Regions from separate parts of the Ferdinandcohnia sp. SAFN-114 genome, predicted to be linked through region 4. Evidence: riboswitches for the same ligand, from Rfam matches in the RefSeq annotation. Region 4 holds a riboswitch; each other region holds the start of a gene.
The links. Region 4 has a riboswitch for thiamine pyrophosphate ahead of tenA (thiaminase II). Riboswitches for the same ligand answer to the same signal wherever they lie in the genome.
Positions count from the first base shown of each region.

Region 1: linked by a shared signal. The riboswitch ahead of thiM (hydroxyethylthiazole kinase) and the one ahead of tenA (thiaminase II) in region 4 are both predicted to bind thiamine pyrophosphate.
Region 2: linked by a shared signal. The riboswitch ahead of ACR65M_RS23035 (3-oxoacyl-ACP reductase) and the one ahead of tenA (thiaminase II) in region 4 are both predicted to bind thiamine pyrophosphate.
Region 3: linked by a shared signal. The riboswitch ahead of tenA (thiaminase II) and the one ahead of tenA (thiaminase II) in region 4 are both predicted to bind thiamine pyrophosphate.

Region 1 covers NZ_JBPFDQ010000002.1:36,377-44,001, reverse strand. The annotation lists gene ACR65M_RS00960 (NAD(P)H-dependent flavin oxidoreductase) at 1-868, shown strand, start outside; gene thiD (bifunctional hydroxymethylpyrimidine kinase/phosphomethylpyrimidine kinase) at 2,107-2,892, opposite strand; gene thiE (thiamine phosphate synthase) at 2,892-3,539, opposite strand; gene thiM (hydroxyethylthiazole kinase) at 3,526-4,350, opposite strand; TPP riboswitch at 4,411-4,520, opposite strand; gene ACR65M_RS00940 (YetF domain-containing protein) at 4,592-5,290, opposite strand; gene ACR65M_RS00935 (PadR family transcriptional regulator) at 5,459-5,806, shown strand; gene ACR65M_RS00930 (HAAS signaling domain-containing protein) at 5,793-6,794, shown strand; gene ACR65M_RS00925 (hypothetical protein) at 6,892-7,215, shown strand; gene ACR65M_RS00920 (gamma-glutamyl-gamma-aminobutyrate hydrolase family protein) at 7,261-7,625, opposite strand, start outside.
Region 2 covers NZ_JBPFDQ010000101.1:3,474-11,098, reverse strand. The annotation lists gene hmpA (NO-inducible flavohemoprotein) at 1-290, opposite strand, end outside; gene ACR65M_RS23080 (RrF2 family transcriptional regulator) at 465-920, shown strand; gene ACR65M_RS23075 (RlpA-like double-psi beta-barrel domain-containing protein) at 1,054-1,500, shown strand; gene ACR65M_RS23070 (hypothetical protein) at 1,545-1,688, opposite strand; gene ACR65M_RS23065 (alpha/beta fold hydrolase) at 1,817-2,869, opposite strand; gene ACR65M_RS23060 (MerR family transcriptional regulator) at 3,030-3,374, shown strand; gene ACR65M_RS23055 (SRPBCC family protein) at 3,371-3,823, shown strand; gene ACR65M_RS23050 (hypothetical protein) at 4,134-4,265, shown strand; gene ACR65M_RS23045 (DNA alkylation repair protein) at 4,391-5,053, shown strand; gene ACR65M_RS23040 (hypothetical protein) at 5,074-5,472, opposite strand; TPP riboswitch at 5,608-5,714, shown strand; gene ACR65M_RS23035 (3-oxoacyl-ACP reductase) at 5,806-6,567, shown strand; gene thiW (energy coupling factor transporter S component ThiW) at 6,589-7,092, shown strand.
Region 3 covers NZ_JBPFDQ010000066.1:20,795-28,419, forward strand. The annotation lists gene ACR65M_RS18900 (thiazole biosynthesis adenylyltransferase ThiF) at 442-1,461, opposite strand; gene ACR65M_RS18905 (energy-coupling factor transporter transmembrane component T family protein) at 1,567-2,337, opposite strand; gene ACR65M_RS18910 (ABC transporter ATP-binding protein) at 2,358-3,821, opposite strand; gene ACR65M_RS18915 (ECF transporter S component) at 3,835-4,419, opposite strand; gene tenA (thiaminase II) at 4,445-5,125, opposite strand; TPP riboswitch at 5,225-5,388, opposite strand; gene ACR65M_RS18925 (heavy metal-binding domain-containing protein) at 5,467-5,781, opposite strand; gene ACR65M_RS18930 (hypothetical protein) at 5,762-5,968, opposite strand; gene ACR65M_RS18935 (sigmaY antisigma factor component) at 5,968-6,171, opposite strand; gene ACR65M_RS18940 (YxlC family protein) at 6,158-6,517, opposite strand; gene sigY (RNA polymerase sigma factor SigY) at 6,471-7,031, opposite strand.
Region 4 covers NZ_JBPFDQ010000109.1:6,372-13,996, forward strand. The annotation lists gene ACR65M_RS23725 (pectate lyase family protein) at 1-1,263, shown strand, start outside; gene tenA (thiaminase II) at 1,306-1,986, opposite strand; TPP riboswitch at 2,097-2,197, opposite strand; gene ACR65M_RS23735 (lysozyme inhibitor LprI family protein) at 2,316-2,963, opposite strand; gene ACR65M_RS23740 (glycine zipper domain-containing protein) at 3,096-3,554, opposite strand; gene ACR65M_RS23745 (hypothetical protein) at 3,773-4,270, opposite strand; gene ACR65M_RS23750 (ATP-binding cassette domain-containing protein) at 4,438-6,678, opposite strand; gene ACR65M_RS23755 (DUF6081 family protein) at 6,910-7,625, shown strand, end outside.

The DNA of each region.
Region 1 (7,625 bases), on a different contig from region 4:
TTTTGGAGTTAATCTATTTGTTCCAACCAAATTTCATACTAAAGAAAATGAAGTGAAGTCAGCAAATCAATTACTTAATCCGATTCGTGAAAAATTAAACATACCTCCAAATGAACATGTTGAGATCCCTTCATTTACGGATACAATAAAGAAGTTTGATGAGCAAATTAACGTTATCATTGAGGAAAAGGTTTCTATTTGTTCCTTTACATTTGGTCTTCCTTCAAAAGAATTGATTTCCAAATTAAAACAACATCAGATGGTTTTAATGGGAACAGCAACATCTGTTAAAGAAGCCATAGAAATCGAAAAGTCAGGATTGGATCTAGTTGTTGTTCAAGGCAGTGAAGCTGGTGGGCATCGTGGAGGATTTATTCATAACGGGCACAAGGGCTTAATTGGCTTAATGTCACTTATACCACAAGTGGCTGATAACGTTAAGATTCCAGTCATAGCCGCTGGTGGAATCATGGATGGCAGAGGATTAAAGGCATCTATTTGCTTAGGTGCACAGGCTGTTCAAATGGGGACCGCATTTTTGACATGCATTGAGAGTGGGGCACATCCTATCCATAAAAAATCCATTCTGAATGCGTCTGATGACGAAACGGTCGTAACCCGTACATTTTCTGGTAAATGGGCACGAGGACTCATCAATCCCTTTATTGAAAACATGAAGGAACACGAAAAAAACCTCCCAGAGTTCCCTGTTCAAAATTCACTTACCCAGGATATCCGAAAGGCATCAAATTCGCAGAATAATAAAGACTTCATGTCCCTTTGGTCTGGACAAAGTCCAAGATTAGCTAAGAATCAAAGCGTTGCAAACTTAATAGAATCAATCATCTCCGAAGTAAAACACATCTAATGTTAATAGTGTTCTCAGGTTCAGACACTGGCTCGCTTGTTCGGTGGTGCCAAGACAGAAGTTGTATCCGCTTCAGACTCTGGCTTACTTGTAGGGCGATTCCTTGTCCGAAGTTTGCTTGACTTCGGACACTATCCCACTTGTTCGGTGGTCTCTTGTCCGAAGTTGACTTGACTTCGGACACAATCTCACTTGTTCAGCGGTTCCAAGTCCGAAGTCTGCTCGACTTCAGACACTATCTCACTTGTTCTACGAATCCAAGTCCGAAGTTTTTTCGACTTCGGACACTATCTCGCTTGTTCTACGAATCCAAGTCCGAAGTTTTTTCGACTTCGGACACTATCTCGCTTGTTCGGCGATTCCTTGTCCGAAGTTTGCTCGACTTTGTACACAATCTTGCTTGTTTGGCGGTCCCTTGTCCGAAGTCTGCTCGGATTCGGACACAATCTCACTTGTTCTACGAACCCAAGTCCGAAGTTGGCTCGACTTCGGACACTATCTCACTTGTTCTACGAATCCATGTCCGAAGTTTGCACGACTTCGGACACTATCTCACTTGTTCTACGAACCCAAGTCCGAAGTTGGCTCGGCTTCAGACACAATCTTGCCTGTTCGGCGATTCCTTGTCCGAAGTTTGCTCGACTTCGGACACTATCTCACTTGTTCTACGAATCCCTGTCCGAAGTTTGCTGGACTTCAGACACAATCTTGCCTGTTCGGCGATTCCTTGTCCGAAGTTGGCTCGACTTCAGACACAATCTTGCCTGTTCGGCGAATCCATGTCCGAAGTTTGCTCGACTTCGGACACTATCTCACTTGTTCTACGAATCCTTGTCCAAAGTTTTTTCGACTTCTGACACAATCTCACTTGTTCAGCGGTTCCAAGTCCGAAGTCTGCTCGACTTCGGACACGATCTTGCTTGTTCGGCGATTCCTTGTCCGAAGTTTGCTCGACTTCTGACACAATCTCGCTTGTTCGGTGGTCCCAAGTCCGAAGTTTGCTCGAATTCGGACACTATCCCACTTGTTCGGTGGTCCCTTGTCCGAAGTCTCCTCGACTTCGGACACTATCCCGCTTGTTCAGCGATTCTTTGTCCGAATTTAACTCCGCTTCAGACACTATCTCGCTTGTTCGGCGGTCCCTTGTCCGAAGTCTCCTCGGCTTCAGACACTATCCCCCTTGTTCGGCGGTGCCTTGTCAGAAGTTGACACAACTGCTTCAGACGCTGCAACTCTAATTAGTTCTTTAGGGCGTAACAATGATTCAATGGTCCACTGCCTTTTCCAAGGTCTAGTCCCGCTTCGATTGCTCCCGTAATATATTGTTTTGCTTCTTTTATACTCGTTTTAATATCATGGCCTTTTGCTAAATTACAAGCAATGGCTGATGAGAGTGTACAACCTGTGCCATGCGTGTTCGGGTTACTGATCCGTTCTCCAGGGAACCATGTGAACTCGCCATTATTATATAATAGGTCATCCGCAGTATCTTCAAGATGTCCACCTTTAATCAAAATGGCCCCTTTATAGGTTTCGGACAATTTTTGGGCAGCCACTTGCATGTCTTCCTTCGTGGTAATCTCCATCCCACCAAGCGCCTCAGCCTCATGAATATTGGGTGTAATAATAGTAGCAAGCGGAATTAATTGACTAATCAAGGCGTCCATTGCCGATTCACTCAAAAGTCTACTCCCACTAGTTGATATCATGACTGGATCCACTACTATATTTGAAGGCTTATATTCTTCTAGTTTTTCCACGATTTTATGGATGATTTCAGGAGATGACACCATGCCGATCTTTACACTATCAGGAAAAATATCAGTCATGATGCAATCCAGCTGTTGCCCGACAAATTCAGGAGTCGAATCGAGAACCCCGTATACGCCAGTTGTATTTTGAGCAGTAAGAGCTGTGATTGCACTCATTGCATACATATTATGGGCTGTAATTGTTTTAATATCTGCCTGAATTCCAGCTCCTCCACTACAATCAGATCCTGCAATCGTCAATACCTTTTTCATTATTTTCCACTCCCTACCATCGTTGCTGAAAGCTTATTTAACTCCTTTGTAGCGGCTGTGATATCGGACTGTGCAAAGATTGCCGATACAACCGCAACACCGTCTACCCCACTTCCAACTAACTCTAAAATATTTGTTTTATTAATCCCACCAATTGCAACGATGGGAATCGAAACACTCTTACAAATTTCTTGCACGGTTTCGAATGTCATTGGTTTCGCGTCTTTTTTTGTACCTGTTGGGAATACCGAACCAATACCAAGATAATCTGCACCAGCTTTCTCAGCAGCAATAGCTTGTTCTACATTTTGAGCCGACACGCCTAGAATTTTATCCGTGCCAATCATTTCACGTACTTTTTCAACCCGCATATCCTCTTGACCAACATGCACACCATCTGCATCACAAGCTAGCGCAATTTCAACATTATCGTTAATAACAAAAGGAATATCATAAAAAGCCGTTAACATTTTAAGTTCAATAGCTTCTTGTAAAAAATCATCATACCCAAGATTCTTTTCTCTTAGTTGAAGGAATGTAATACCACCTTTTAACGCAGCTTCGACTTGTTCCACTAAGGTTTGGCTGCCTGTCCAGGCACGGTCTGTTACTGCATATAGTTGCATAAATTTTTTATCGATTTTCAATGTTCATACCACCTTGCAGTTGCAAAAAATTTAGTTTACTCATCACATCAATCAAGTACATACGGAATGATGAAGTTCCTGCATCCATTTCTTCTATTTTTTGATGAGCTAATTCACCGCAATATCCCATTGCGCTCACAGCTGCGGCTGTACTCTTTAAAATTTCACTAGGATTCGCTCCACAATAAGCAGCTACAACAGAAGTAAGCATACAGCCTGTCCCTGTAATTTTCGACATCAACGGATGGCCATTTCTGATTGCAAATGCTTCGTTCGTGTTCGCAACGATATCTATAGCACCTGTGATTACAATGACTGCACCTGTTTGTTTACTTACCTGTTTAGCAAACTGAATCATTTCTTCGAGATTACCTTCATTGATGACGTCTTCTGCAGCTGCGTCCACACCTTTGGTATTTCCACTGCCTGCATGCACCGTTTTTATTTCTGATAGGTTCCCTCTGATAACAGCAAATCGTATCTCATCTAAAAGCTGATAAACAGTATTAGTTCTTAGGCTGGACGCCCCTGCTCCAACTGGATCCAAAACAACAGGATGTCCTAGTTTGTTTGCTGCCTTCCCTGCTAAAATCATAGATTCTATCGTTCTCTCATTTAATGTACCGATATTAATCACAAGCGCATTGCAAATACTTGTAATATCCACCACTTCTTTTGGATCGTCCGCCATAATTGGTGAACCTCCACAAGCAAGGACAATATTTGCAACATCATTAACCGTCACATAGTTTGTAATATTATGGACGAGCGGTGTTTTTTGTCTAACGTTTTTTAAGATTTGCTCAAACATGGTAATCCTCCATTCAAATAAAAAATGCGGTATACCTGAAACAGATATACCGCATGAATCGTCATACTTACACACATTCCCTACGTTGGCATTATCCAAATCAGGTAAAGGGTCAAAGCTACATTTTGCTTACTCTCAGCCCACAAGTGTGAGCTCCCCTGCACTATTCAATTTGATTCTATTATAGCATATGAATCTGTGCTGTCATTCTTTTTAAGTCCTATACATTTTTTCCAGAGGCTTAATGCATCAGATTGTCGTCTATGTTGTCTATGTATAGTGTCCCATCTTTTTGTACCTCTGCATAAAAGACCTCAGATGCATCCGTCACCCCAGCATTTTTTAATTGTTGGTTTAGCCAGTTTGTATCTAAATTTAATCTAGAAAGATTCATGTTATTAATTACACCGTCTGAGATGACCTCGGTCGAGGTTGGATATATATAGGGATTACTCTTAACACTGGCATCCTCTTTTGTGTAAGGCATTTTATGTTCGTATGGCATCACCGAAAGTTGGCCACTAGTTTCAAAGATGGCATACTGTACATCTTTAATAGAAAAGTACCCTTTTTGTCTTAATATTGAATTAAGGGTATCCATATCTAGTCGTGTTGAACGAAGTGAATTCTCCATAACCTTTCCTTCTTTTATCACAATGATCGGTTCCCCTGTTGTTACTTTCCTTGCTTTTTTCGACTTTATATCAATAAAAGCAATCGTTAATGTAAAAACAGTCCAGCCTATTAACGCTAGTACCCCATTTAATATACTTACATTTGAATTCATTGCAAAATTTGCGGCAATAGAGCCTATAGCAATGGCAGAAACAAAATTAAAAAATGTCATTTGACTGATTTCTTTTCTTCCCATTATTCTTGCAAGTACAAATAACACAACAAAAGCAATAGCGATCCTTAGTAAGAGCTGTGAAGCAGCCATCATAAAACTCCTTTTTAGTTTGTTGAGATTTATTTTATCCCTAATAAAGCGAATTAATTAATTCACCCAATTTTAAAAAAAGAATTGTTTTCTTCACAACAATAGTGTACGATACATAGTATAAATCAAATACTGTATGTCATATAGTAATAAAAATGAGGTGGGTAAATGAGTGATTTATTTAACTCATTAATAACTGAACTAAGAAGAGGAACGTTGACACTAGCGGTTTTGAGTCAATTACGAACCCCACAATATGGCTATTCCCTAGTCCAGTTATTAGAGGGGTCAGGTATCAACATTGAGCAAAGTACGTTATATCCACTGCTTCGTCGGCTGGAAAAACAGGAACTAGTGACAAGCAATTGGGACACAACGGAGAGTAGGCCCAGAAAGTACTATGTTTTGAGTGAATACGGTCTCGAAACCTTTTTACAATTAAAAAAGGAATGGATTCAAAATTCGAGAGAGCTATATAAATTATTAGAGGGAGAGGAAGATTATGAATCTGATTGAAATTTACATTCAGGAAGTCACGCGACTACTTCCTGAAAAAGTGAGAGATGACATTGCTCTTGAACTGCAGTCGACAATCGAGGACATGTTGCCCGATGATTACAATGAAAAAGATGTAAAAATCGCGTTAGAAAAATTAGGGAGCCCGGCAAAATTGGCCAGTGGTTATCTTGATCGGCCCATGTACCTTATTGGACCACGTTATTTTGATGTGTATGTTACTTTATTAAAAATGATTATACCGATTGCGGCTGTTATCTCACTCATCGCAATCATCCCTGAGTATTTTCTTGGGCAACAAGGTGAGGAAACCATCATTAATATGGTATTGGAAATTGTCGGTTTCGGCATATGGAGAATTATTGAAGTATCAATACAAACATTCTTTTGGCTGACAATTGTGTTTGCCATTATCGAAAGAACGGATAAATCAAAAGATGACCAACCATTAACAGCCAGTCTAAAAAAATGGACTCCAGATGATTTAAAAAGTATAACCTATATCCCAAAGAAAAAAGCGATCTCAAAGTTTGAAGTTTTTGGAGGTTTACTATGGACTGCCATTTGGGCAACTCTATATTTTAAAGCAAATCAGCTTTTAGGTATCTACGAAGGCGGGAAAGATGGACTTGAATTTGTAATTCCAGCCTTAAATCAAGACGTTTTGTTACAGTTCTGGCCAATCGTTCTTATTGTGATTGTTACAGAAATTTCACTTGCTTTATATAAATTAATTAAGGGACAATGGACGAAAGGCTTGGCCTTCTCTAATGCTGCTGTCGAACTAATCGGAGCCATTGTATTCATCGTGATATTCATACATCCGAATATCATGAACCAGGCCTTTATCACCTATATGTCCGAAGACCTTTTCACCATGAACCCAGATCACTTTAACTCTAGGTTTATTATTGGTGTAATTACTATTCTCTTAGTATCTGCGGCAATTAGTATATATGATGGTTTTCGAAAGGATCGTATCCGATAACAGACTTTTACCAACTCCCGTGGGATTAGTTGTCCTAATCTTTTTCTCGAATGCATATAGATGAGTAATAGATATGGAACAAAGGAGTTTGGTAACTTTGAATAAATTGTTGACCGCCATCGGGATTCTATCCATTATATTTGTGACCGGTGTAATTGAATCAGATGATGTCTATGAATACAAAAATGCAATTTCTGTATCTGGTATGTCTTCGGACGAAGAAGTAACAGCAAATCCGGAAGAGGATACTTCAGAAGAGGAACTGATTCTAGAATTGGAGATGCAGTATGTTGACACTGAGATTGTCAACGGTAATAAGGTTGACATCTACCGTGAATATGAAATTTATCGTAATGAAGCGAATGAAGTAATCAAAAGAGTTCCCACTGACAATTATGAGTATTTAGAGTACTGGGGATAAAGATAAGGAGTTAAGTCCTGTGTATAAGACTTAACTCCTTTTTTCTTAACAACTTTCTACAAATCTTGTAAAAATACGTTTCGCAATCTCATCACCATTGACCGCCAAGCCTTCAGGATGCCATTGCACGCCTAACACAAAAGAATGTCCCTTGCTTTCGATTGCCTCGATGATTCCATCTGATGCAACCCCTGAAACCTCAAGTGGATATGGTACATGGCGAACTGCCTGGTGATGATACGTATTCACCTTAAATTCAGAAGACCCAACAATAGATTCTAGCAAACTCCCTTCCTTTGCTTTCACAAAGTGGGCAAGATGATATCTTGTTGCCTTCTGTGAGTGCTGAAGTAGCCCGGTTTCATGTTGATCATAAATATCCTGATACATATCCCCACCAAGTGCAATAT
Region 2 (7,625 bases), on a different contig from region 4:
ATTGGGTAATGCTCTGGTTGTATTCCTAATGCACGGTGTTTTTGACCAATTTGTTTTACAGCCGGAATAATCGCCGCTAAATTATCAATGTTTGCAGCTGCTGCGTATACTGCATTTGCTAATGCAGTTTGTTGACGGCCTTGTCTTTGATTTGCATGGTTGAAAATATTTAATAATTCAGGGTTATTAGTGAACATACGCTTGTAAAAATGAGAAGTAATATCTTTACCATATTTTTCTAGTACTGGAACTGTGCTTTTCACGATTTCAATTGTTTTTTGGCTAAGCATGATATAACGTCCTTTCCTAAACCAATATTTTGAATACATGTTTATAATATAATGACAGTGATAATAAAAGATACCCTTTGAATACATCTTTTGAAAAGTTGTCACATTTACAGTAGAAATAGGACTTTCATGCTATACTAATAGTGAACTCACCAATATAAGGGGTTTTTTATAATGAAACTAACAAATTATACCGATTATTCATTACGTGTATTAATGTATCTGGCAATGAAAAAAGACGAAGAATTGACCACAATACAGGAAATTGCAGAAGCTTATAATATATCAAAAAATCATTTAATGAAGATCATTCATCATCTAGGAAAACTGGAATATATCATAACCATTAGAGGACGTAATGGGGGCTTTAAGCTAGCAAAGCATCCAAAGGAGATTAATATCGGAGAAGTAGTTTCTAATACCGAAGAGGACTTTAACGTCGTTGAATGTTTTAAAGAAGGTGGAGGCTATTGCGCAATTTCACCATCTTGTAAACTAAAACGGGCTCTATACGAAGCATTACAGGCATTCATTAACGTGCTATATGGATATACATTAGATGACCTAGTTACCAATAAGAATGATTTGCTTGATTTATTTCGCCTACAAAACAACGAAGAAGGAAACTAAGCTGAACTTATTAAACACTTCGAACGGTATAACCTAAGTATTACTCTAATAGGAACCAATACTAGTCGTTTTACATACATTTAAGTAGACGAAGTAATTAGTAAAATACTGGTTTCGAAGGAGAAGAAGTGAGATGATAAGACAAACGTCTGGTTTTTACTGCCCTTATTGTCATGGATACTTAGAACCACGGAATATGTATGATGAGTATTATTACAACCAATACGTACCACAATACCCATCACCTTACTATGGCTGGGATTGGAACCGCAATCCTGATACTATCTTAGGTAAGGCCACTTGGACATGGGGAGGTACGCCAACAAAGTGTGAAATTGGCTGGTCCTATGATAACAACATGACTGCAGCCGTAGGGGAAAATAGCCCTTTTAAATGCGGCCAACGTTTACGAATCCGAAACGTTTCGTTTGTTCCGAATCAAGATATCATCGTAACAGTTGTTGATGAAGTGAAGAAATTCCCAGCAAACCGAATCAATCTTCACCGTAAAGCGTTTGAAGCACTAGGTGCAGCGCCAAGTGTTGGGGTACTAAATGTAGAAATTACACCCATTGATTAAATGACAAAAGGAGAACAATGTCTAAATTGTCCTCCTTTTTTATTTTATAATTCTCTATTCAATAGGGACAACTGTTCACGATCAATTTCTTCATCATGATCCTCAAGCAGATTTTCCGAATGCAAAGCATCATAAGCGGGGTTCGTGATATAAAGTACCTGATTCTTCAGATGTTCATCCTTCTTCATGTAATACCATCCTTTCCCAGTTAGTATGATACTAATATGGCTCTTTCTAGTTCATTTTACACATAAAATAAAACAAAAAAGCCATCTAGCAGGTAGATGGCGAGAACCTTTAATATAAATAAAGTCGTTTATACAGGAGTCGCTAAAAGTTCTTTAAGGTGTTTATCTATTTGTTCAAAATAAGCTGGACCATCTGCGCCGAATAATCCAAAATGACCGCAAATGCTGTTAATTACACGAAGTTCACTGTTAGGAATCAATTTTTGTTCTGCTTCACAATCACGCGGAGGGAAGAACATATCTTCATCAATTGGCATAACAAATGTTTTTGCTTTAATTCTTCCAAGCGCTTCTTCTAGATTACCATTTGTCATTCGGCTAACATCCCCGCGTTGCCATTTCCATGCCATTGTTAATAGCGCGTTTGGATCCATCGCTGCAAAAAGAGGCTGTAAAAAGTCGTTTACGAATTCTGCGACAGAATTGACACCAAATAGGCGCCATTTTTCCTGTTTGTAAAATTCCGTACTAAGTCCCATAACAGCCCATATTTTAGCATGCCTGTTTAATCCGTCAACCACTTCTGTACAAGACTGATAGTTTCCATGATTCCAGCCTGGATCTGAAGTAATCGCTTCGATTAATGTGTCAGTAAAGATGAAATCATGAGTCGTATTCTTGGCAGTACCCGCAATCGGAGCTGCACGTTTAACCATGTCGGGAAATCTAACTGCCCATTCGTATGTTTGTTGTGCTCCCATAGACCCGCCAACAACTAACGCAATTTCATTGATACCATACTTTTCAGTAAGGAATTGATGCTGAGCTCGTACATCATCACCAATTCTAACATCCGGGAAATTCGACATACTTATGGGAGCAGGACTGTTATGAGGTGAGCTTGAAAGACCATTTCCAATTTGGTTGATGATCACAATAAAGTATTTAGACGAATCCAATGCTCGTCCTTCGCCAATATATGGTTCATAGGCTTTATTTGTACCAGAAAACCAAGTAGGAATGACAATAGCATTATCTTTTGCTTCATTAAGCTCTCCGAAAGTAGCATAGGCAAGCTGACAATTTGGAATCACGCCACCTTCCTCTAGTTTGAAATCTCCTAAATTAAAAAGCTCATAGGGTCCGTGGAATTCTTGTGTATAAAATGAATTTTCAATCAATGTAGCAACCACCTTTCATTTAATGGAATCTATTAATACAATATATATAGGTAAAATACGTTATTAAGAACTGCTAGATGGACAAACTTTTAAATAAAATTGACTTTTATATTGACTAAGGGGTGCACCACACACTTTAAGATAAAAAGGGAGGGCGAGGATGTACAAAATAAAGGAATTTGCGGAACTGACCGGATTAAGCAAGGAAACTTTGCGTTACTATGCGGAAGTCAAACTTCTAGAACCAGCTTACATTGATCCAAAAAACAAATACCGCTACTATGATGATGGTAGCTTTTTTCTTGCAGTACTACTAGTAAAACTAAGAAAGCTTGGCTTTTCAATTCAAGAAATGGTATCAGTCATGGAGGATGAGTCTTTCGCAAACCTAGATAAATTACTCATTCAAAAGAGAACTAAAATTGAGCATCAAATTGCAGAACTACAACAACAAAAGGAAGAGATTGATGAATTTCTCGCATCTGGGAAGGAGGAAAACAAATGATTGAATGGAAAGAAGAAACGATCATTGAGGCGAATATTGAAAAGGTTTGGATGCTATTTTCGGACGAACATATAAAGAAAATAATGCCGAAAGTAGAAGAGCATACCTTGATTGAAAAAACAGAAGAAGAGGTTGGGGCAAAGCATCAACAAAAATATCGGGAGGGAAAACGTGTAGAAACCTATATTGTTGAAACGACACAATATGATAATACCGAAAACAAAAAGCTAAAGCAAACAAGCTTTGTACTCGGGAAAGCATTTGAAATTACTACGACTTTCACCCTACTAAAAATTGACGAGTCCCACACTAAATTCATATATGAAGGACAAAACATAGGAGTTAATTTTGTCGGACGGGCCATGCTAAAACTAAGCAGTAAAAATGCAAACAATGATGTTGTAAGGGAATTTATGGAGCGCGTAGGAAATGAAGCATTAAAAATATAGGCTCTTTTCTAAAAGATTGTTGCTTTTTGTTAATAAATTGCAAACCAATTTGATTGGAGCGTAAGGTGGCGACTCCTGCGGGAAAAGCGTGAGACTTGAGACCCCGCAGGAGCGGTAGCGACGAGGAGGCTCAAGCCACGCCCGCGGAAAGCGTCCACCTGAAGCGGAAGTCAACGATATAAAAACAACAAAGTTTGCGAAAACAGCCAAAATATAAAAGTAAAATTTTTTTTAAAAGAAAGCACATTTTCGTTACCTCATCATATACTACTTATTGTGTGAGAAAAATGTTAGAAGGGAAGTACGGAAAATGAGCAACGAGATTAAAACACCAGTTACAAATGATTACAAGGATAGTGAAGGGTATAAAGTAATTGAAGTCAACCTCAACAATCCAACAGAAAACCTATTTGCAGTCGTAACACCTATTAAAATGCAATAAGTAACGAATTTAAAATACTATCTTTTCGTACGTATACTTACATAGAAAAGATAGTATTTTTTATTTTGTAAGAATAGGAGCATCGAGTACAATGAGGATACCAAATCTTTTAAAGGAGCAATACAATGGAGGATTTAAACCATCTCGTTACATTATTCGAAGAACATAGTAATCCCGCTAATGCGTTACCGATGCAAAAATATATGAAAAACCATTTTCCGTTTCTCGGAATAAAAACACCTTTAAGGAGACAATTAACACGTAATTTTTATAATGAAACAGGATTATTAAAAAAGGATTTAAATCTTGAACTTGTTACACAGTTGTGGAAAAAGGATGAACGGGAATACCAATATGCTGCACAGGATTATTTAGTTAGATCTATAAAAAAAGTCAATAGTAGCCATTTAACTTTTATCGAGGAGCTCATTACTACAAAATCTTGGTGGGATACTGTCGATGTTCTTTCACCACATATAGTTGGAAATATAGCTAAAGTAACACCTAGTATTATAGAGGAAACAATTGAAGGCTGGGCATTTGGTGAGCATTTATGGCTTACACGTTCATCAATTCTTTTCCAGTTAAAATATAAGGAAGAAACAAATGAAAACATCCTGTACAAATACATAAAAGCCAATGCAACAAGTAAAGAATTTTTCATCCAAAAAGCAATTGGCTGGGCTTTGCGCGAATACTCAAAGACAAACCCAGATTCAGTCCGTCAATTTATAAATGAAACACCACTGCAAAAGCTAAGTGTTAGAGAAGGTAGTAAATATATTTAAGGCCAGGAATCTCCCGGCCTTTACTTAATTACTCCTAAAATGGTATATTTACCAGATTTAAACTGGTATGTGATTTCATATGTTTCACCTTTGCTAAATTGAGCGCAAAAATCCTCGACCTCTTTTTTATCTTCGCTATAAAACTGATACACGCTGTATGGATCACTTACATTACAACTGTATTTTCCATCACCATTTTTTTCGGCCGATACGGAAACTTCCTGAACGATTATGGAGGTTTCTTTCTCATAGGAGGGGCGAAGATTACCAGAACCCATGGTCACTATAATAATGAATAATCCTATTAAACTTATAATAAACGCCTTTTTCTTTTCCATTTTTACAAAAAACATAAAAATACCGCAACCAATCGCTCCAATTCCTACTGCAAATAGAGCGATCATTAAATAAAATAACATCCCAGCACCCCTTTCTATAAATTGAATATTCAGACTGTTATCCATATTATACCATATAATGAATCTTAGAATCTTGAATTCATCAAATACCTTTACATTTTTGCAAGTACATACTATCCTTATAGAAAGAATATTCGTAACTACTAGGGGTGCCCGATTGGGCTGAGAGAAAAGCGTGCGTTTTTTAACCCTTTGGACCTGATCCGGATTATACCGGCGGAGGAAAGTAGAGTGGAAAATGTCCATTTTTTCTTGATACCTTAAACCAGGTCCATTTATGTGGAACTGGTTTTTTTGCGTTTTTCTTATTTTCTATTTGAGGAGGCTACTAGAATGAAACTACAAAATCAGGTTATTCTCGTTACCGGTGGTGCACGAGGATTAGGAAAGGAAATCGTAAAAGCTTTTGCGAATGAAGGGGCAAAGGTAGTAATCAACTATTTTCAAAGTGAAGCAAAAGCTCGTTCTCTACAAGAAGAAATCGGTGAAAATGCGATCTCCATTCAAGCTGATGTGAGAAATCGTGAACAAGTACAGAATTTATTTGTTGAAGCGAAAAAATATTTTGATCAACCTATAACAACCGTTGTAAATAATGCCTTAATCAATTTTCGTTTTGACCCAGTCGCAAGAAAGAACGCCGAAACTATTTCTTGGGAGGATTTTCACGCACAGCTCGAGGGAGCAATAAAAGGAGCTTTACATACAACACAAGCAGCACTTCCAGACATGAAAGAGCTTGACTTTGGACGTATTGTAACAATTGGCACGAATCTCTTTCAAAATCCTGTTGTTGCTTACCATGATTACAACACTAGCAAAGCAGCTCTTTTAGGATTCACTCGGAACATGGCAAAAGACCTTGGTCCATATGGAATAAACGTAAACATGATTTCTGGGGGATTACTTCAAACAACGGATGCAAGTTCGGCAACGTCTGAAGAGGTTTTCCAATTGATAAAGGAATCTACGCCACTACAAAAAGTAACAACACCGGAAGATGTAGCAAACGCAGTTCTTTTCTTTGCATCACCTTGGAGTAAAGGGGTAACGGGTCAAAACCTTATTGTTGACGGCGGTTTGGTAATGAATTAAATCGGTAATGGGGGATTCATCTTGAGTAAAACACTAAAAATGACACTCACAGCAATGCTTGTCGCTATCGGAACAGTTACAAGTCATTTATTTGCAATTCCAATAGGTTTCACAAAAGTATTTCCTATGCAGCATTTTATTAATGTCTTGTCGGCGGTTATCTTAGGTCCAGCATACGCCGTGCTTCAAGCTTTTTCTGTATCTTTACTTCGAAACATGCTTGGGACTGGCTCTTTATTTGCCTTTCCAGGAAGTATGATAGGAGCTTTTTTAGCAGCAATCCTTTATACAAAAACTAAGAAGGCGTCAATGGCAATGACAGGTGAAATTATTGGAACAGGGATCTTAGGGGCAATTGCTTGTTATCCAATTGCCACGCTTATTCTTGGACAGGATGCAGCCATTTTTGGCTTCATACCATCGTTTATTTTCAGCTCCATTGTGGGATCTATTTTTGGATTTATCATTGTTGGAATCGTATTAAAAAACCCCGCGTTCAATAAATATCTAGAACGAAACTACTAAGAAACTTGAGGAGACTAAACTTGTATGTGTTGTAGTTCAGACTACGTAGAAAAAAACCATTACATGCATACGAATGAATTACAATAAATAACTAACAAAAAAGGTAGAATTGATTTCAATTTAGATTAAAAATGTAGTAGATTTCCATTTGTGTATTGTTTTTAAGCGAAAAAGTGATAAAAGCATGCGTAAAGTTGAAATGCGTATGCTTTTATATAATTTAGCAATATAAAGTCATACGTAAATTCCAAAATAAGGTAGAGTCGATTTCAATTAAGATTAAGACTGTAATAAATATCCATTTGTGTATCATTTTTTAAGCGAAAAAGCGATAAAAGCATACGTAAAATTGAAATGCGTATGCTTTTAGATTGTTTAGCAATATGAAGTCATGCGTAAATTCCAAAAAAAGGTAGAATTGATTTCAATTATGATTAAAAATGTAAGAAATATCCATTTGTGTATTATTTTTAAGCGAAAAAGCGATAAAAGCATACGTAAAATTGAAATGCGTATGCTTTTAGATTGTTTAG
Region 3 (7,625 bases), on a different contig from region 4:
ACGCACAGGACGTGCTAGTGTCGACAAGACATGAGGCCGTGGCGTTTTTGTCGACGCGGTCCTCTTCATCCTCCTTTTGAACACTTATTCTTTTTGTACTTTTATAGTAAACAACCTTGAGGTTGTTGTACCCAAAAAGACGCAAAAAGGGCATACCGGCGCAAGCGCGATATGCCCTAAAAAGCACATAAAAACACACGTCCGCATAGCGTGACCTGTGTATCCTTTGTGTAGATGTTAATTTTGATAGTCGTGGACTATCAATCTATATTTACAATAGGAAGGGTCACGAATTGTATAAAGTTAATTGGATAAATCTTTTGCTTTTTCATTTCGTTACCCTCCCTTCCATTTTGTAGTAATCTTAATACTTTGTTAGATTACCATCATGGACATGTTATTGTCAATCACTAGTTTTTCGACAAGTTCCTCAATTTGAAATTATCCCAAATATCGATGGTAAAGGCTTTTAGCCTCTAATAAATCCTTTGTTCCATGGATGAGAACACGCCCATCTTTGAAAATGACCATTCGGTTTTGTCCTTTTTGAAAGGATAGTAAGTATGGGTTTCTTTCGACCTTGCCACCTTGGGTGGATAAAAGCTCCGCAAGTGAATCTAAATCTCTTTCGATTTTTTCACTAGGCCGTATTTGAACAGAATCTCGTCCACATAAAACAGCTGACTTTGTTTGATTCTCATAGGATAAAAAAGGATAGGTTGGATTTGTTCCACAGGAAAGACAGCTTTCCTTTTTCACACGATCAACCTTAATCGCGGTATGTTGATTTTTCCATAAATCAAACGAAACCAATTTACTGCGTAATGCATCGTAATCCTCAACCAATATTTTTAAAGCTTCGGTTACCTGATAGGCTACCACCATCTGTACAGCTGGACTAATAATTCCCACCGTATCACATGTTAGTCCACCCATGGGTACAGTTTCTAAGAGGCAATGCAGACATGGTGTTTGACCAGGAAGAATAGCATAGCTAATTCCATAGCTCCCAACGCATGCCCCGTAAATCCAAGGAATCTTATACTTTTGTGAAGCATCATTTAAGAGCATTCTTATGTCAAAATTATCGGTAGCATCGATTATTAAATCAACATGATCAATGATATTTTCAATCTCTTGAATGGAAACATCCATGACATGAGCCCGGATATCGACCTCTGAATTTATTTTTTCTAAGCGTTGTTTTGCTGCAACAGCTTTTGGTAAACGATTTGCCGCATCTTCTTCACTATATAATTGCTGTCTTTGTAAATTTGTCCATTCTACATAATCACGGTCTACAATTGTTAACTTTCCAATTCCAGCTCGAACCAGTCCCTCAGCACTGCCCGTACCTAGTGCACCAGCACCTACAATTAACACATGCTTACTTCTAATCTTCTTTTGTCCTTCCAATCCAATTGGAGTAAATAACTCTTGGCGAGAATAGCGTTCAGTCACCCCACATCAATCCTTCCTTCAAACTCCTAAATCCCAAAATATCTTATTCCTTAACTTAAAATTATCGTAACACATCTAGTTCCCTTCCATGAAGTAACCGGACTCCTAAATCAAAAATAATGGACTGGAGAGATAGTAACCAAGACTTACCATAATCACGAAATATAGAATAAAAACCAAATCATACTTTGAAAGAGTCAGTTCATAATAGAATGTACGATTATTATGATTCGAAAAGCGCTTTGCCTCCATAGCAACTGCTATCCGATGTGCTCGCCTAATACTTTGTGATAATAACGGAATAGAATATGCTTTTAGTTTAATAAAGATAGAGCGAATCCCTTTTTGGTGTTCAATCCCACGAACGCGCAATGCATTTTGAATCGTTTGGAACTCTTCTATCATAATGGGAATCAACCGTAATCCAGCCATAAAGCTATATGCATATTTAGGCGGCAACTTTAGCTGCTGCATCAACGAATAAAAAAGAAAAACAGGCCGTGTCGTTAAAGCGAACGTTAAGCCTAGACCTGCAAATATAATTCCTCTAAAACCAACAACTAACCCTTTATAAATGCTTTCCTCGGAGATTGTTATAAGTCCCCACTTAAAAAGTACCGTCTCTCCTTTACCAAATAGAATCATAGATGATGAGGTTGAGAGAAAAATAAGCAAAAATGGCAAAGTAATAAGAATGATTCGTTTAAATGAATGTCCTGTGAATCCAAAGAATAAGATAAAAACGACCAATGAAATATGAATAAGAAGCTGAAGAGTATCAATGAATAATACTGCAATACATAAACTGATTAGTACGAATAGCTTTATACTTGGATTTATTCGATGTAGCCATGTATCTTTACTTAAAAGTTCCATGAGTAATTTCCTTTCCCTGTTTACACTCTCAAGAGGCTAAGATTTACTTTCACTTGATTCAACAATTGATCTTTTACTAATCTCCCATTCTCAATGGTCCAACTTCTTGTCGCAAAATACTCTTCAATTTTTTCATCGTGAGTAACCATAATGATTGTCTTGTTCTTTTGTCTATAATTTTCTAGTAAAGTAAGAAGGGCAAACGTATTTTTTGAGTCAAGTCCAAATGTGGGCTCATCTAGTAAAAGTATTTGCTGATCCCTTACAATAGAGGCTGCTACACTTAATCTTCGTTTTTGTCCCATAGATAACTGGTAAGGATGTTTGTTTTGATGTTCTATGAGGTGAAAGATTCGTAGAAGTTCCTCCACGGTCTCAGATATTTCTAGTTCACTTCGTTTATCAATCCTTAACGAATAAGCAATTTCCTCATAAACAGAGTTTGTTACAAATTGAAGCTCCGGGTTTTGAAATACAAATGTCATGGCGTGATCTAGCTTTTTTGAGGTTGTAACTACTTCTCCAAATAATGAATAGTGACCTTTTGTTTGAATGAATTGCATGAGGGAGTGAAGCAGGGTACTTTTCCCAGCACCATTTCTCCCCTTGACCACAATCCACTCTCCTTCCTGAACTTGAACATCGTTAATATATATTTTTTCCTTTTTCTGTCTATATCCCTTAAATTCCTCTAGTCGAATAGATGGGGGATTAAACTCTGCTGTATTAATAGATTGCATCCATTTAAAGTCTTGAACAAAGTGATCCCAGACTCCTGGATACCAAATACCTTGTTCGTTGATGACCGTTTTATAATTAGAAAAAATTTCAGTTTTAGATCCATCTGCAATAATCTCTCCAGCTTCGTTGAAAAGGATTATTCGATCAACAATTGGAAGGACGTGCTCCAGTTTATGCTCTACGATGACCACTGTTTTATCCACCATAACATTTCTTATCACTTCCCAAATTTCCTGTGTCCCAGCTGGATCAAGCATGGATGAAGGCTCATCTAAAAATAATACGTCTGGCTCTAATGCCAATACAGATGCTATGGCTAAACGTTGTTTCATTCCTCCTGACAAGGTTTGGATGTTTGTGTGGATATCTTCCAAATCTAATCCAACTTGCTCTAAAAGACTTTTTATCCGTTCATCCATTTGATCCCTAGGAATTTGTAAATTTTCTAAGACAAATGCAAGTTCCTCATCAACATAAGGCATGCAAAACTGTGAATCAGGATCCTGAAAAACATAGCCCCATGCTTTGGGGATCTGTAACTTATCTACCTTCATTGGTAATTCTATCGAGTTTGGGATAATCCCGCTTAACACTTGAAGAATTGTTGACTTTCCACAACCTGAAGGCCCGAGAATTAATATTTTCTCCCCTTTTTTAATATGGCAAGATAAGTCCTTAAAAAGCAAGGACTTATCTCCAGGAAATGTTAAACGTAGGTATTCTACAAAGGCAATTGATTCCATATTCGATCCCCTTTTATTTTTGATCTAGTGCATCAAAATCACTGCTGGATAGTGGGCGTACAAGTTTTGTTACCCCTGTCATTTCCAAGGCACTAACTAGGTAATAAGCAAAAACACCAGCAAACAAGATGGAACCTACGAATCTAGCAACTAGGAACAAAATGAGATTCCAGGTAGCTAAGTCACCTATTTCTCCATACGCAAAATCCATTATTACTGACCCTAGACAAGAAGCTATTGCTGCCAAGACGACCACAGCAAGATTATATTTTCTATATCGAAAGAGCATAAACACTGCTTCAGCAAACAGCCCCTGTACAACACCGTACAGCAGAACGGTTAGGCCCCATGGAGACCCTAAAATAAATTCACCTGAGGCAGCTGCAATTTCTGCCAGTAATGCAACACCAGGTTTACGAATCACAAGATACGCAACAGTCGCTGCAATAAACCACATTCCATAGATTAACTGATCGGCGTGCAGCCCAATCGGCTTTACAACATAATATAAAGAACCCCAAACAATATAAACAATTCCAAATGCAATGGCGATTACGATCGTAACCAAAATATCAGTTAGTTTTAATCCTTTGCTCATTAATACCTCTCCTCTTCTCCTTCGTTCAGACAGATAGTTTTGATTGAACTGGCCAGTTCTCTAATTTGTACGCCATTTCCCAAAAGGAGTATTCATATTGACTACTAATCATAAAATGTTCCTTCATGCGGTCACGATCCTCTTGCGTCGCTTTTTCTGCCAATTCATTTACTCTATCGATCTGTTCTTCAACTAGTTCTTTAAACCAATCCCCACCATACGCCGCAATCCACTCCTGATAAATCGGCTCTTCTGGTTTGCAACCTTTAAGTCTTTCACCAATTTCATAATATAGCCAATAACATGGTAATAAAGCAGCAATTACATCACCCAAATGACCTGAATATGCGGCTCTATACAAGTGTGATGTATATGCATATGCTGTCGGTGCGGGTTTAAAGTTTTTTCTTTCTTCCTCCGTAATCCCAAGTCTTCCGGAAAAGCTTTTATGCAGCGCTAGTTCGGCCTCGTAAGTTCCTTGAGCGTGAATAGCAAGCCTGTTTGTTGTATGTAAGTCCTCCGCCTTTGCTGCGCCTAAAGATTGCACTTTTGCAAAATGAGTTAAGTAATAGGCATCCTGCATGACATAGTAACGGAAACATTTAATTGGTAATGTACCGTCTCCAATCCCTGTGACAAATGGATGGTCAAAGCTTGCCTCCCAAATATCGTTTGCCTCTTTACGTATTTCTTCTGAAAATAACATGTTCAATTCTCCTCCCTTTACTGTTATTTGCAAAATAAAAAACCACCTTCTTTACCAACGTAAAGAAAGTGGTTTGGATTTAGACAAATAAAAATAAAGAGACCCGTCTACCCACTTCCCTACGCTGGTATCAACCAGATCAGGTTCTAAGGGTCTCAAGGTTATGATAAAACAATCCTCAATCTCAGCCTTCCGGTAAACGATTCAAAGGTATAACACCATTAATACATTTACCTTATTTAAAGGCACCCCTAGTGGAATAATATTATTTATGCAATTTTTCTTATTTCCAATCATAACATGTTGGAAATAATTATCAAGGCTTTTTTAAGTTTTACTAGTTACTCTACATAAACTGCTGTTCCATATGCAATAATTTCAGATGCATTTTGCATAACAGCTGAGGTTTGTAATCGCATCCCGATTACTGCATTTGCTCCTTTTGCTTTTGCATCTTCCACCATTCGACCAATTGCTTTTTGGCGGGCTTCTTCTAGCATTTCAGTATAATCGGAGATCTCTCCTCCAACAATTGTTTTTAATCCAGCCATTATATCTTTACCAATATGCTTTGACTGAACTGTACCTCCTCTTGCAAATCCTTTAAGTTCTTTTACTTCTTTTCCAGGTACAAAATCAGTAGTCACGATAATCATTTTCGTCATCCTCCTCTTTCTCACGTTTTCGTTCCCATACTAATAGGGCAAATAATAGAATAATGGCAACCATGTAAAAGGCATAGAATGTTAGTGCCTTTGAAATATCAATAAACAAAAATACAATTCCTACGATTTGTCCAACAATGGCTATCATTAATACAATATATTTTGCAATATTCCTCATCATTCCCTACCTGCTTTACGTCGATAAATTTTTCTTGCAATAATAAGATAAAAAAGAAGGGGCAACGGTGATTGAATTAATCCCCATATTCCCCAAAACCAATAATTATGCCCCCGCTTTCGAGCATCTAAAAACAACCAAAAGCTTTGAATAAGAAGGGCAATCACTGCCACCATAATAAGTAGAGTATCATTCGTATTCATGTACAATCACCTTTTTTCGATAACGAAAGAAGCTATATACTGGAAAGCTAATTGTTGCAATACCTTGAATCACAATAAATGCAAGAGGAAGACGGAAAAATGACGTTATTAAAGCCGTCATGATGAATAATGCAATCAAAATAAATGCGGTCAGTTCTCGTCTAAACTTCTTCTTTTGTTTTTGTTGTGCAGTTGCTACCATTTGTTCAAATACTTGTAGGTCCGGAGTGAAAACCGAGTAATGATGATCTATTTTAGTGAGTGCTTCATTTATATCTTGAATCGTTTCTGGATCCTCTTCAAGTCGTTGTTCGTTTTTTAATAGAGTTAGCTTGTTTTTCTTCATTAGGTCTCAACTCCTTTCTCACTGTATGAATTCCATTATGTATTCTTGATTTAACAGTACCGATGGCGATATGAAGCATATCAGCGATTTCTTCATATGAATATCCATAATAATGTTTGAGAACAATTGGAATCCGAATTTCATCTGAAAGCCTTCCCAGTGCATCAAGAACATCATTCCAATCCTCAGAATGGTTCTCGAATTGCCACTTCATTTTTCGTAATGCTTGCTCCTGTTGATAATTTTGTTCGCGTTTCTTTTTGCGGATAGTGTCTATGTATAAGTTCGTAGCAATTGTTATGAGCCATGAGGAGAATTTTGCTTTACCGTTATACATATTAATTTTTTCCATGCTTTTCATCATTGCCTCTTGTGCGATGTCTTTAGCAATATCAGGTTTCATTGTAACTTTTATTAAATACTTAACTAAAAAAGGATAATGTTCTTTAAAAAGCATTGCAAACGCGAGTGAGTCACCACGCTTTGCACTGCGAATTAGTTCCTTTTCATCCATGCATTGAATTCTCCCCCGAGAAAATTTGTTATTTTTTATTTTTCGCTAATAATACGTATGAAGTCATTAAAAAGTTCACTCTCAGTTAAAAAAATTTATTATATACGTTTTCAACAGTTTAACCCATCCTATAGAAAATTACATTCCCCATTTTGACTCAAAATGGAGTTATCCTCGGATCTTGCCCAAATCATGCTAAATTAGGATTCATGCTTGGAGATTTCTTTTGGCCCTTGCCTGTATCACACCTTTATTCAGACTCATGACTGGGGATTTCCTCCGGCCTTGTCTGAATCACACCTTATTCCGACTCATGCTAGGGGATTTTCTCTGGCATTGTCTGAATCACACCCGCATTCCGACTCATCCTTGGGGATTTCCTATAGACTTGTCTGAATCACACCCGCATTCGGACTCATGCCTAGAGATTTCCTATAGCCTTGTCCGAATCACACCCTTATTCAGACTCATACTTAGTGGTTTCCTCTGGCTTTGTCTGAATCACACCCGCATTCGGACTCATGCTTGGAAATTTCCTTTTGCCTTGTCCGAATCACACCATTTTTCGGACTCATGCCTAGAGATTTCCTATAG
Region 4 (7,625 bases):
ATAGAAGCTTCTGGTGTTTCACAACTAAATATTGATAATGTTGAAGGACTCACGATTTTTTCAAAAAAAGGAAAAACGATAAGATCTGTCGAGTTAAAATTACAACGGTCTACGAACGATTTCGTCATTCGTAATCTGAACTTTGATGGCATGTGGCAATGGGATGATACAGGAAAACACAAGGAAGTAGGCTGGACTTATATTAAAATAAATGGTGCCAACAATGTATGGATTGACCATTGCAAATTTCCAATTGCAGCGGATGGATTAATTGATACAGAGAACGGTGGCTCCAACATCACCATTTCCTGGTCTGAATTCGGATTACCTGCAGATGAAAATCCCTCAACAGACACTGATATTTATCAAACGATTCAATTTATGGAAGAGAAATATGCTTCAAATGAACTGAATTCCGATAGTGTGTATTACAACATGCGAAATGAAGGTGCCACTAAAGAACAAATCATGGCCTATGCTGCGTATCACAGTAAGGTGCATTTATCAGGTTCAGGTGATAAAGACTATGTGAATTATGTGTCTAGTAGTGGCGATGAGATAAAGGATGGCAATCAAAGAATACGTTTAACACTCGCTTATAATACCTATACCAATGTTGGACAGAGAATTCCTATGATACGCCAAGGTTCTGGTCATGCGTACAACTTGTATTTGGACAATTCCTCTCATCAAGCGATTTTAGAGAATGTCTCGGCAATTGCTGAATTCGGAACAGATACACTTTCACGGGCACTAAATGCTAGAAATGGAGCCTCGATTGCAGCAGATACATCTGTATTCAATGACATTAACGAGCCAATCATTGGTGCGGAGATTCAGGGATTAGATACTAAAAATATGGACGCCCAATGGGCTGAGTTATTCCAAGCTGCTTATAATAGAAACTTAATTGTAAACTCAAAAATTACCAACCAATATGGCACGTATACAGGAAGCAGCTGGGACAATAATGGTGAAAACCTGTTTACAACAGGATTTACATGGTATGACAAATCAACAATCGGAAATTGGGCATGGTCTTCTCATATTATTGGAAGTGAAAATATGAGTAAAATGAATCCACCTACTGATCCATTTACCTTTGAATATAACTATGACGAGAAACTTCCTTATACGTATACCGTGGTTCCTTTAGACAGCGTTGTTCCAACACTTACAAAATATGCAGGAGCAAACAAGGTAAATATGAGCCCAATCGCATGGTTAAAAACTGACTATAACTCCAACAGTAAAGGTCGATAATATAGGGGGACAGAGGTTCTTTGTCCCTCTGTCCCCTTGTACTTACAGTTTAATTGGCCACTCCTCAAGGTTTTCAGCCATATCCCAGAACATATACTCAAACAAACTGGTTTTGACGACGATTTCTTCAAGTACTGCTAAATCTCGCTCCGGTTTTTCGTAGGCGATTTCATTGATTAGCGTCTTACAATCTTCCGCCAAGGCAGAAAACTCATCGGATGAATACATTTTCACCCATTCCCCATAAAATTCATGATCAACTGCTCCAGGCCATGTTACGAGCTCTTTTCCAATAAAGTTATAACTCCATGCACAAGCAAGGACTGCTGAGACAACATTTTCTACACCACCGAGCTGCGCCACATTCAACATGTAGCTTGTGTAAGATGTTGTAGTTGATGCAGGCTTTGTTGCCTCAAGCTCTTCAGTTGATATTCCAAATTTTGCGGCATATTGGCGGTGAAGATCCATCTCCATCTCTAATGTCCCATGCAAAAGATTTGCAAATATGGACATCGTTTTTAAATCTGGAGCCTTTGCACTCCCTAATGCAAATAGACGGCAATATTCAATCAGGTACACATAATCCTGCTTCATATAATGCTTAAACTTATCCTTATCCAACCAACCCTCGCCAATCCCTTTCACAAATGGATGCTCCAAATACGAATTCCAGATAGGCTCCACTCGATTCCATAAACGATCTGTAAATAAACTACTCACTTACTTGCCCCTCTCTCCATTTGACCTTGGGGGAGATAAAAAAAACAAAAACCCATCACTAGTTTGCTTGGGTATGGGTTAGGCAATATAAAATCGTTTAGTTTAAACATAACGTGCCAACTCCACTTCCCTACGCTAGTGTTACCTAGATCAGGTTCAAAGGGTCGATAATTCTATCTCTCAGCACAAATATGCTCCCCTAGTCGAATTGTTAGATTATTAAGTTACTAGATACTAGTTAATCATAGTGGCTATGAAAAGGCAAGTACTCATGTCCATTGTCCCGCTTGAGCCATTGTCCTACTCCGAGCTTCCCCTAGTAAAAGCAATCATTTCATATACTTTGCAACCAACGCATAGCATCTTTCCCTGGTTAGACTTGCTTGGGTAGCAACATATTCTAAGGTTTCCGTCGAGCCACCCTCATATTTCAGTGAAGATTCTTTTGCAGTTTCATCTCTATATTTAATCCAATTCCGCTGTTCTTCTCGTAATTGATCCATCTGTTCAGAATCAAGCTGTTCATTCAACACACCATAAATCTCGTTCAATTTCTGATCCCACTTTTTATACCTTGCCGCTTCTTGTTCTTCCAATTCTGCCATGGTTGTTGTATCTTCGGCGTTTCTATCTGCTTCTTCCATTTCATTTAATTCTTTGAGATATGTATCCTTCATACCTTCGTTTATTTCTTTGTTGTTACTAGACTCCGATGGCTCTTCATTTTCATTCGTTAATGGTTCTTTAGATGTCACATCTTTGTTTTTAATCTGAGTATGTTCAGGACCCTCAGATTTAACTGTTTCACCTGGCTCCTCATCGGTAACCGGTTCTTCCTCTGTTTTTAGATCGGTGCTAGTTTCTGATTCTTCATTTTCTGGTTTAGCATTTGCCTCATCCGTTGAATTACTACATGCAACCAACGAGAATAATGCTATGATAATTATTACAATTTGTAAACGCTGTTTATTTTTCATTACACTGCCTCCTCTACCAAACTAGTATATCATAAAATTTTCCAGTAACATTTAAGGAAGTTCAAATTCTTTTTTAAGCAATCCTCACCTAATGCAAACAAAAAACACTCACATTTGTAAGTGTTCGATCGACTATATTGTGTTACCTTTTTTCTTAGCATCTGCATCCAAACCAGCACCAATGGCAATACCCATGCTCATACCAAACGATATACCTAACGCAAAGTTGTCAATTATTGTTAATCCAAACACTACACCTAAACTCATACCAATGGACATATATAATGATAGATAAAATCCTTCTGATACCAACTTATGCTTCTTCTGAAGATGTGAAACAATTCCTTGAATGACTTGTTTATGCTGTTTACATTCTTGCTCAATACTATCTATTTTTGCTTCTAACCCCATAAAATGTTTCTTTAAATCAACTAGATGTTCTCGACATTCCTCACAATTCGTCGATAAAGAATCCAGCTTTTCAACCACTCTTTCACATTTATTTAAATCAAGTTTTTTTGCTTGTTCTTTACTTATGTTACTCCTTAGCTTCCTTAAATTTGTTTTTATATCGTCTACAAGATTTTTCAATACACCACCGCCTAATGAAATCTTAATTTGGCCAAGGATCGTTTTTTCTTATACCTTATATACGAATAAAACTCGATTTAGTTTCATTTTTCCATCCACTTTTTACCACTCCTGTTAAAACCGATACAAAAAAAGGAGAGGATTAACAATAATCCTCCCGGTTCCTTTAATTTTTAAACTACTCCATATATTAATGAACATTACTCACGAAATTAAGATTAATCAACCATATTGGCGAATGGCCTCTTTCTATGTATTTTTTTAAAACCTTTAATCAGTTGATTTTTTACATCATTAGGATCCTCAACGGTTAGTTCCTTCCAACAAACAATCAAATGATTAATATCCTCTATTTGCCAAATAACCCTACCACCGTAGTGGCTTGCATTTTTCCCACTACCAAATTTTAACAACTGTTTTATTCTTGAATTCAAAGTTGCAGAGCTTTTTCCACCACCGGCTTTCCCGATATAGATTACTTTCGTATTCTTTATCCAACTTTCATTTAATTTTTCTACTGGAACATTCGGATTTTTCCTTTTAAAATAACCACCCGTACCTTCTGTTAAAAACTCTGGTGAATCATCAGGGGTATAAAGCACCATATAAACCCCTTTATTATGTGGAACGATAGAGTGATTTTGCATCAATTCAGTAACCGGAATATAACCTTCGAAGCCATAATCTTTAATTGATTTAAAATTATTATAATCCATAACATCACCTCATTAAATGAGTATGAGTGCAACTTACTTTTATTCAATCTAATTGTATAGAAACAGGATCATTATCCACCTTGGCTACTGATGCGTCCTTTCGTTATTCATTTAAAAAAGGCACCTGAACCCTTAAGTATACAGGGTTTAGGCACCTCTTCTTTTCTTTAAATATACTTAGCTGTTATTGATCGTTCACAATTTTTTAGTCCTCCAGGTGGCCCTTCATATAAAATTTCTCCACCACCTGTACCTCCATCTGGACCTAAATCAATAATCCAATCACTATTTCGTATGACGTCTAGGTTATGTTCTATGACAATAACTGTATTACCCTTTTCAACTAATTTTTCGATAATCGCTAGAATATTGGAAACATCGGACAGATGCAGTCCGGTTGTCGGTTCATCTAGAATATAGATATTCCCCTTTTTATTTATCTCTTTTGCGAGCTTCAGTCGTTGACTTTCTCCACCAGATAATGTGTTTAGTGGTTGGCCTAAAGACAAATATCCAAGTCCAACAGTCGCCATACTTGTCAATTGTCGCTTGATATCTTTTGCTTCAAAAAACTCCACAGCTTCTGAGACAGACATATCCATAACCTCTACAATATTTTTTCCTTTGTATAGGTATTGAAGGACCTCGTGTTTGTAACGATCTCCATGACATTCACTGCATTCCATTTCCATTTTATCCATGAAGGATAAGTTAAGCTCTACCGTTCCTGTTCCACCACATGTTTCACAGGCTCCTTTTGAATTATAGCTGAATAGTCCACTCTCCACATTGTTCGCTTCTGAAAATGCTTTTCGAATCGAATTCATAATACCGGAGAAGGTTGCCGGGTTGGATCGTATGTTACCATGAACTTGGCTTTGGTCTATTCGAATGGAATCTGGAAAATCCTTTGCAAAAACCTCGTTTACAAGCGTACTTTTACCAGAACCCGCTACCCCCGTAACAACAGTAAAAACACCGATTGGCACGCGAATGCTCACATTTTTCAAATTGTGGAGACTACTTTTTTTACTTTCCAAAAACTCATTAACTGGTCTCGGATTTGTTTTAATTTCCATTTTCTTGTTTAAAAACTGAGCGGTAAGTGTTTCAGAAGATAATAGCCCCTGATAACTTCCACTAAACATGATATGTCCTCCACCAGTACCTGCATTTGGACCAACATCGATGATATGGTCTGCAATTTGAATAACATCAGGGTCATGCTCCACAACTAAAACCGTATTTCCCTTATCTCTTAACTTTACTAGTAATTCATTTAATCGGTAGACATCACGTGGATGTAGTCCTGTACTTGGTTCATCAAATATGTACATTAATCCAGTTAGGTTACTGGACAAATATTTCACCATTTTTACACGCTGAGACTCTCCACCAGATAGAGTAGGTGTTTCCCTTGTTAAGGTCAAATAACTTAGTCCAATGTCGCAAAGATTTTTAACACGTTCTGCAACCCCGACTACAATTGGTTTCACACTTGGTACATCAAAGCTTTGAAGAACATCCATTAATTCATCGAGTTGCATGGATGTCAGGTCATAAATGGAATAACCTTTGAAAGTTGAAGACAAGACCTTCTCATTGTACCGTGTCCCTTGGCAGCTAGGGCATTTGCCAGTTGTCGTAAATTCTTTCAGCTTTTTCTCAGCAGCTTTCGATGTATCTTTATCTCGATTCACATTTTGTCTCATAAATTTAACGGCCAAGCCCTCATACGTTGTGTTAATCTCACCATTCATATAATTAACGACGATTTTTTCCTCACCGGCATAAACGAGCTTTTCAAACTCTTCCTTGGTATAATCCTTTATTTTCTTATCGTTGTCGAAGAATCCAGACTCAGCATATGCTTTCCATTGCCATGTCCCTGGACCAAACCCCGGAAGTAAAATCGCTCCTTCATTTAAGGACTTTTCTTTATCTAACGCAGCTTCGAGGTTTAACGTAATCGTTCTACCAATCCCCTCACAATGTGGGCACATCCCAAGTGGATCATTAAAGGAATATGCATTACTCCAGCCAATGCTTGGTTGTGCAAACCGTGAAAAAAGAAGTCGTAACAAAGGATGAATGTCAGTAACCGTCCCAAGAGTTGATCTTGCATTACCACCAAGACGTTTCTGGTCAACTATAATCGCAGTGGAAAGATTATTAATTTCATCTGCCTCAGGTCGGCCGTATTTCGGCAGAAACTGACGGGCAAAACTACTAAAGGTCTCATTTAGCTGACGACCTGCTTCTTGTGCAATCGTATCAAAAACAATCGATGACTTCCCAGAACCAGACACCCCTGTAAAAATCGTTATTTTCCCCTTCGGAATTTGAACATGAACATTTTTCAAATTGTTCTCTCGACCATTAATAACTTCAATAAACTCCTGCTTCATCCAACCATCATCTCCCTTTATTTCGTACAATTTAGCTTGTCCATCTTACCATAACTTGGGACAGAGGGACAGGTCCCGCGTCCTAAACTGGGATACTAATTAATAGAATTTGTCGTTTTATTTAATAACTGTAATTTTATTTCCTTTAATATACTTTAATTGAATGTTTCTTTTAGAGAATGTGATGTTCGTTGTAGCAGTACTACTAATAAATTTTGAGGAGGTTTTAGGATGGGATTGAAAAAGGTTAAGATTGTCGTACTATCTCTTCTTTTAACATTCAGTGCAGTTTCAGTTGTTAGTGCTTCTTCATCTACGGTAGAACCGTTAGCACCCGGTACCACAAAGATCAAATGGGATGATTTCTCCAATGGTTTTGCTCAAGAAAAATGGTTTTATTTCTCAGCAGGTGATTATGTTGGCAATGATGGAATTATAACCACCTCCAATAAGGGACTAAAAGTCGTATCAAGTGGTATTAATCCTACTTCTGGCGAGCCAGCATTTACAAACACCTTGGCACAAGAACACAAAAACGGTGGTCTTCCTGGGGCAATCGATCATGTGAAATGGTTAGCCTATATGAATCATACAGCCTCAACGGGAGTTCCTGGTTTCGATGCTGTTTCTGGGAAGGTGCTTTCATTTGAAACTTGGATTTCTGGAAGAACATTCGGTACTCAATATCACCCTTTTGGAGATGCAATTGAAGATCCTAATGATATTCGTTTAGCAAGCTTTGCATTTAATACCATGGATATGCAGTCATTTATGGTCTTTGATTTTTTCATTACCAATGATCAAATTTATGCCTTTTATGAACGTCTTCCACTAGGCAGAGACACATTGGGGAACTATGCAGCATTTTCTTATAAGATTCCAGTTATGAAACGTAATCCTAAAGATGTCCATCGTCTTAAAATTTCATATGATAAAGACAAAGGAAC